2 regions of the Streptomyces sp. NPDC127177 genome follow, and region 1 is predicted to be linked to the other one. Evidence: riboswitches for the same ligand, from Rfam matches in the RefSeq annotation. Region 1 holds a riboswitch; the other holds the start of a gene.
What was found. Region 1 has a riboswitch for cyclic di-AMP ahead of ACFVJX_RS07900 (transglycosylase SLT domain-containing protein). Riboswitches for the same ligand answer to the same signal wherever they lie in the genome.
Positions count from the first base shown of each region.

Region 2: another riboswitch for cyclic di-AMP. It lies ahead of ACFVJX_RS02900 (M23 family metallopeptidase); the one in region 1 lies ahead of ACFVJX_RS07900 (transglycosylase SLT domain-containing protein).

Region 1 covers NZ_JBHXUW010000008.1:26,686-30,438, forward strand. Annotated here, with positions in the region: gene ACFVJX_RS07895 (dihydrodipicolinate reductase) at 1-1,004, opposite strand, end outside; gene ACFVJX_RS07900 (transglycosylase SLT domain-containing protein) at 1,238-2,143, opposite strand; cyclic di-AMP (ydaO/yuaA leader) riboswitch at 2,147-2,335, opposite strand; gene ACFVJX_RS07905 (MarR family transcriptional regulator) at 2,681-3,019, opposite strand; gene ACFVJX_RS07910 (hypothetical protein) at 3,430-3,711, shown strand; gene ACFVJX_RS07915 (FABP family protein) at 3,737-3,753, opposite strand, start outside.
Region 2 covers NZ_JBHXUW010000002.1:117,863-121,615, reverse strand. Annotated here, with positions in the region: gene ACFVJX_RS02905 (GntR family transcriptional regulator) at 1-501, opposite strand, end outside; gene ACFVJX_RS02900 (M23 family metallopeptidase) at 684-1,484, opposite strand; cyclic di-AMP (ydaO/yuaA leader) riboswitch at 1,497-1,664, opposite strand; gene ACFVJX_RS02895 (M16 family metallopeptidase) at 1,877-3,259, opposite strand; gene ACFVJX_RS02890 (M16 family metallopeptidase) at 3,286-3,753, opposite strand, start outside.

The DNA of each region.
Region 1 (3,753 bases):
GCCTCCACCAGCCAGTCGATGGCGTTCACCAGCCGGCCGACCGCGGTGGCGTTGCCGCCCGCCGAGCGGTTCTCGCCCTCGTCGGAGGCCTCGACCGTGACCTCGATGCGCGGACGGCCCTCGATGATCACGCGATGGGCTCCGGAGCCGTCGGGCGGCGTGGGCCAGTCCGGGGCGCAGGACGGGTGGATGCGGGTGACGTGCTCGATGACGATGCGCGGTTCGCCCCCGACGATGCCCTGCACCTCGAAGCGGACCGCGCCCTGGGTGCCCGCCTCGAACCGGCCCATCGTGCGGGTGGTCACCGTGGTCTCCAGAGGGCGCCTGGCCATGGTCTCCCGGATGTCGTCGAGCTCCACCTCCAGGGCCCTGGCCATCAGTCGTATCTGTCCACCCCACACCATGGTCGGTACCGAGGCCGCGAGCATGAGCGGCTCGTACTCCATGGGATGTCCCATGCCGATCAGATGGCGGACCGCGTCCGGCTGGTCGTAGGTGGAGTAGTCGAAGATCTCCTGGCAGCGGATCGCGTCGACCGTGCTCCCGAGTCCGCTGATCAGCAGGGGCAGCACGTCGTTGCCCCAGCCGGGGTCGACGCCGGAGACGAACAGGGAGCCGCCGCCGTCGGCGACCGCGGCCAGGACCGGATCGCGCAGTTCGGGCGGCGCGCCGTGCCGGTCGTAGAGCGCGTACAGGGCGGGGGTGACGACCACCGCGCCCGTCCGGACCGCCCTGACGATGTCGGCGAGCGCCTCGTCGGGGCGGATGTCCCCGGAGGCGGCGTACACGACCGCGCCGGGAGCGGTGGCCAGCACCGCGTCGATGTCATCGCTCGCCGCGACGCCCAGATCGCGGCCGAGCCCGCCGAGGTCGCCCGCGTCACGGCCGGTCTTGCCGGGGTCGTGGACGAGCACGTGTGCCAGTTTCAGGGCCGGATGGGCCTCGACGGCGCGGATGGCCGCGCGGCCGACATTGCCGGTACCCCAGACCACCGTGGAAATCATGCGGCGGAGGGTAGCGCGCGGGATGAAAGGTTCATAGTGCCATCGCGCACCCGGTTGCGAGGCCTGCCGGAGGGGGCCGTGGGTTCCGGCGGAGGGGCGGCTCCGAAGGCTCCGGGCGAGGGCCCGGCCGCCTTCCTGGTGTCCGGGCCGCACGCGCGAAGGGGTGGGGCGGAGCCTCACGGCTCCGCCCCACCCCTTCTGCCGACTCACCCCGTGGGCGGAGCCGTGTGATGTCAGTAGGCGCCGAACACGTTGTCGATCGAGCCGTACGTGGCCGCGGCGTAGTTGCACGCGGCGGTGATGTTGGCGACGGGGTCCAGGATGTCCGTCGACGTGCCGGCCACGTGGAAGGCGTCGAAGGTGGGCTGGATGACCTGGAGGAGGCCCTTCGAAGGCGTGCCTGCGGCAGCGTTCGAGTCCCAGTCGTTGACGATCTGCGGGTTGCCGGAGGACTCGCGGATGATGTTGCGGTAGATGCCGTCGTAGCTGCCGGGGATGCCGTTCTGCGCCATCACGGCCAGCGACTCCTTGATCCAGCCGTCGAGGTCGTCGGTGTACGCGGTCGCGGACTGCGCGGGGGCGGTGGCGGCGGTGTTCTCGGCGACGGGGGTGGCCGTCCGCTCCGAACGGTCGGCGCGGCCGGTTCCCTCGGCACGGTCGGAGGACTGCGAGGCGCCGTTCGCGGACTTGGACTCGTCGGCCGGCTTCGACTCGGTCGTCTTCGCCTTCGATTCGGCCTTCGGCGCCGTCTTGGGCGCGACAGCCTCGGACTTGGCGCCGATGGTCAGCTTGAGGCCCGGGTGAATGAGGTCGGGGTTCTGGCCGACGACACTCCGGTTGTCCTTGTAGAGCCGCTCCCAGCCACCGCTGAGGGAATGCCCCTGGGCGATCTTGTAAAGCGAATCGCCGGAGACGACGGAATAGACGGTGGACTCCGCCTTGTGCGCGGCGATTTCCTTCGCAGCGACGGAAGTCGGGGCCGCGGCCTTTTCGGCGACGGCAGCGTGCGCCGGGGCGGCGGAAGCCGATCCGGCGCCGATCAGGGGCAGTGCGAGGACGACTCCACCGGTGCTCACGGCGATGAAACCGCGGGTCAGGGAGGTGGACTTGGAACGACGGTGCTTACCGTTGAAGGGCATGACGAATTTCCTCTCCGCCGCCTGCGAGGTGAGCTGTCGGGTTCGGACTGGAGATGTCCGGCCGCACGTGATGGCGACTTCACCCCTAGCCGGTCCGGATACCGGACCGGCGGCAAAACTGGGTCCCCCGCTCCTGCCGTACGTGAGTGGGTCGGGTTCCCGGACGGCGGCAGGATTCGGCGTTCCATCCGGATTGACGGCGACCGTAAGCGAGAAACACCGACCGAAACAAGCCAGGAATTCCAAATCCCAATTGATCCACAAGATCAATTAAAGGAAATGCTCACATCGGGACCTCGCGACGGAAGTCAACTTTCTTGGCGCAGCAGGGAACCGAAGCCCGACGCCCTGCGTCCGTGGGCGGAAAAGTGATGCTGGCCACTGCGCCCGAAAGGAGCGATTTGGTCAATATTCACCATGTTTGATCCCCCGAAAACACACCCTGAGTGGTCATAACGAGCAGTTCGGATTAATTACCCAATCAGGACATTTGGCAGCACCTGAAAGTCACCCCGTCCCACCGGAGCCCGCCCCTACTCAAGGCCGGAGGCGACCGACAGCCTCCGGCGTGAGATAACGGGCCAGCACATCGAGCGCCTCGGTGACCGCCAGCAGCCGCTGCAAGTCATCGGTGCCGAGCGCGGCGGCCAGAGCCCCGTCGACCGGCGCGGCCCTGACCTCGGCCACGCGTTCCGAGACCTCGGATGCCCGCCGGATCAGCTGCCGCCGGACGTCCGCCGGATCGGGTGCCGTCACGATCGAGCCCGGCTCCTTCAGCCGGGCCACGGCACCCGAGACCCGACTCTGGGGCAGACCCGTGTGCACGGCGATCGAGCTCACCGAGGTGTCCGGATGCCCGAGGAGGTCGCTCGGCACGACGAGGGCCACCCGGGCGCCGACCGCCGCACACCGGCCGAGGCGGGCGGCTCCGGGAGCACCTCCTCGCCGATCTGCATGAGCGAGCCGGCCGACCGCCTCGTGGACCGCTGGACCGTGGTCACCCACGACCGCCGGGACCTCTCCCGCAGCACCCTCCACTCCCCCGGGCACCGCGTCACCATGGCGCAAGCACGCGGACGACGTGCACCTCCTGCCGGCGGAACCGACCGACGAGCCCGCCCTGATGCTCGGGTGCGGCATGGGCGCCGCCATCGGCCTGCACCTCGCGGCCGCCCGTCCCGAGCGGCGCGCACTGCTGGTGACACACGACCCGGTCGCCCCGTCGCTACTGCCGGTCGTGGTCGACGAAAAAGCCGAAGTCGCCGTGACGGCGCGGGGTGAGCGGCATGGGGGTGAGGTCCGGCTCGGTCTCCTGGTGTGCGGGATCGATCCTCACCGCGGTCGTCGAGGCCGAACCCGACCTGGAGGCGCTGCGAACCGCTCCCGTACGGATCGTGCCCGCGGGCGGTGGCACGACGGCGCCTTCGGTCTTCGTCGGACAGTGCGCACAGCGCCTCGCCGGCCTCACCGGCCGGGAAGTCGTGCGGTTCCCCGGCGGACACAACGGCAACACCACGCACCCACGGGCCCATGCGGTCCGGCTGCGGGAGGTCCTGACCGGAGCGTGAGCGCCACCGGCCCCAGGACCCGCCCTCAGCTCTCGCGTCGGA
Region 2 (3,753 bases), on a different contig from region 1:
GGCGGGGCGGGCAGGCTGGTCCACCGCGTACATCCAGGCGATCTTGTGCCGGAGCTGGGTGAGCAGCGCGATCAGGCCGGGGCTGCCGGAGGCCTGGGCAAGCGTCTCGTGGAACCAGCCGCCCAATGACCGCAGGTCCTCGCCCTCGCCCCGGCGGGCCCGCTCCTGGCCCAGCCGGACCAGGCCGCGCAACACCTTGAGGTGGGCGTCGGTGCGCCGCTGGGCGGCGCGGGCCGCGCCGAGCGGCTCCAGCAGCATCCGGACCTCCAGGAGGTCGGCGGCCTCCTGCTCGTCGGGCTCCGCCACGCAGGCCCCGGCGTGCCTGCGGGTGACCACGAAACCCTCGGACTCCAGGGTGCGCAACGCTTCGCGCACCGGGACGCGGGAGACCCCGTAGCGGCGCGCGAGCACCTCCTCGGTGAGTCGGCTGCCGCGTTCGAAGACACCGGAGACGATGTCGTCACGGATTGCCGTGCATACCGAATGCGCCGGAATGCGCATGTCCGAACCTCCGCCTTAATCCCCGCGGAACGCGGCCGATCGACGCCTGTCCTGTGACTCTATTGCAATGCGCTCGCATTTCCGATGCCGGGTGGAAATTCATGAATATCTTTTGGCCGTGCGGCCGGGTACGACGAAGGCCCCGGCACGGTGCCGGGGCCTTCGTCGAGGATTTCGTGCCGTCAGAGACTGACGCCGTGTGCGCGCAGGTAGGCGACCGGGTCCATGTCGGAGCCGTACGAGGGTGTGGTGCGGGCCTCGAAGTGGAGGTGCGGGCCGGTGGAGTTGCCGGTGGAGCCGGAGAGACCGATCTGCTGCCCCTGGCCGACGCTCTGGCCGACGGAGACGCCGATCGAGGAGAGGTGGCCGTACTGGGTGTACGTGCCGTCCGTCATCCGGAGCACGATGTTGTTGCCGTACGCGCCGCCCCAGCCGGCCTCGACGACCGTGCCGGCGCCGACGGCGACGACGGAGGTGCCGGACGCGGCGTGGAAGTCGACGCCGGAGTGGCTGCCGGAGGACCACAGGGAGCCGCTGGACTTGTATCCGGTGCTCACGTACGAACCGGCGACGGGGAGCTGGAAGGTACCCAGCCTGGCGCGCTCGGCGGAGCGGGCGGCACGCGCCTTGCTCTCCCGGGCCTTCTTGGCGCGGGCGGCGGCCTTGGCCTTCGCGGCCGCCCTGGCCTTCGCCTCGGCCTTCTTCTTCGCCTCGACCTTCACCTTCGCCGCGACGTCCGCCTGATGCTGCTGCTCGTCCGCCTGGGCGGCGATCCGCTCGGCGAGGTCCCCCTCGATCGAGATGACCTGGGTGAGGCCGGTCTCGCCGGTGGCGGGGGTCTCGGTGTCCGCGGCGAGGGCCGGAGAGGCCATGGAGCCGATGACGCCGGTGGTGGCCAGGGTCGCGATGCCGACGGCCTTCGCACCGCAGCGCGTCAGACGGCTCGGGGCACGATGCTTCCCGGTGGCACGGGTGAACGCCATGAAGTGGCTGGTCCTTTCCTTCCCTCTCGCCTACCGGGTTAGCTGACGGGTTCGGAGCAGGAAGGTCTCCTACGGACCCCCGGCGCCACAGAGGCACGGGCATCCGATTCACCCCAGGGACTGCGTGGGTCCCCGGCTCCCCAGGGCTCGCGCCTGACGGGGACTCGGCGATGGCTGCCCGGTACGTCGCGGATGCGGCATACGAGTGGCGGACAGCCGGGCCGACGCTAGACGGGGGCACTTCCCCCCACCAAACGGACAGGCGGTTTTGTAGCACATCCCACAGGGCAGACAGGCAACCTCTCCCCCAAAGCAGACAAAAGGGGCGGGGCTCGGCGGTTGGTGATCCGCCGGGCCCCGCCCTTTGCCCCGTTATCGGGGTGGGTGACCGGTCAGCCGGTGACGACCGACACCTCGCCGATACCGAGCGCCCTGACGGGCTCCTCGATCTGCGCGGCGTCCCCGACGAGGACCGTGACCAGCCGGTCCCCCGGGAAGGCGTTGACCACGGCCGCGGTCGCCTCCACCGTGCCGGTGTCGGCCAGGCGCGCGTACAGCTGCGCCTGGTAGTCGTCCGGCAGATGCTGCTCGACCTGGTCGGCGAGGGTGGCCGCGACCGAGGCCGCCGTCTCGAACTTCAGCGGCGCGACGCCCACGAGGTTCTGCACGGCCGTCTCGCGTTCGGCGTCCGTCAGGCCCTCCGCGGCCAGGGTCCGCAGCACCTTCCACAGGTCATCGAGCGCCGGACCGGTGGACTCGGTGTCCACCGAGCCGCTGATGGCCAGCATCGCGGCACCGGTCGCCCCCGTCGCGGAATCGCGTGCCGAGGAGCGCAGCACCTGGGCGAAGGCGCGGACGCCGTAGGTGTAGCCCTTCTCCTCACGCAGCACGCGGTCGAGCCGGGAGGTGAGCGTGCCGCCCAGGCAGTAGGTGCCGAGCACCTGGGCCGGCCAGACGCTGTCGTGCCGGTCGGCGCCGATCCGGCCGATCAGGAGCTGCGTCTGAACCGCGCCGGGACGGTCCACGATGACCACCCTGCCGGTGTCGTCGGCGGTGATCGGCGGAACCGGACGGGGCTCGGCCGTGTTGCCCGACCAGTCACCGATGGTCTCGGCGAGCAGCGCGTCCAGATCGATGCCGGTGAGGTCACCGACGACCACGGCGGTCGCGGTGGACGGCCGGACATGGGCGTCGTAGAAGGCGCGCACGGCCGCGGAGTCGATCCGCTCCACGGTCTCCTCGGTGCCCTGGCGCGGGCGCGACATCCGGGCCGTGGCCGGGAAGAGCTCCTTGGAGAGCTGCTTGGCGGCGCGCCGGGCGGGGTTGGCCTGCTCGTGCGGGATCTCGTCGAGCCGGTTGTTCACCAGCCGCTCGATCTCGCTGTCGGCGAAGGCCGGTGCCCGCAGGGCCTCGGCGACCAGGCCGAGCGCCTTGGCCAGCCGGGAGGCGGGCACCTCCAGGGAGACCCGGACGCCGGGGTGGTCGGCGTGGGCGTCCAGCGTGGCGCCACATCGCTCCAGCTCGGCGGCGAACTCCTCGGCACTGTGCTTGTCGGTGCCCTCGGACAGGGCGCGCGACATGATCGTCGCCACCCCGTCCAGCCCCTGAGGCTCGGCCTCCAGGGGGGCTTCCAGGAAGATCTCGACGGCGACGACCTGCTGGCCGGGGCGGTGGCAGCGCAGCACCGTGAGGCCGTTGGGCAGGGCGCCACGCTCGGGAGCGGGGAAGGCCCAGGGCCTGGCCGCTCCGGGGGCGGGCTGCGGGTGGTACTCCATCGAGACTCCAGTCGCGGCAGCGTCGGTCACTTGTCCGCTCCTTCGTGAGCGTCGGTGTCGTTGGCGGCGCCGTCAGCCACCTCTTCGGTGGGCTCCGACGGCTCCAGGGGCTCGTAGACCAGCACCGCCCGGTTGTCGGGGCGCAGCTGGGCCCTGGCGGCCGTCCGGACCTCCTCGGCGGTGACGTCGAGCACCCGGTGCACGGCGGTCAGGGCGAGCTGCGGGTCACCGAACAGCACGGCGAACCTGCACAGTTCGTCGGCACGGCCGGCGACCGTGCCGAGACGGTCCAGCCACTCGCGCTCCAACTGGGCCTGCGCACGCTCCATTTCCTCGGGCGAGGGGCCCTCATCGGCGAACCGGGCGAGCTCCTCGTCGACCGCGGTCTCGATCTGCGCCACCTCGACACCGCCGGACGTCTTGACGTCCAGCCAGCCGAGCGAGGGCGCACCGGCCAGCCGCAGCAGCCCGAATCCGGCCGCGACGGCCGTGCG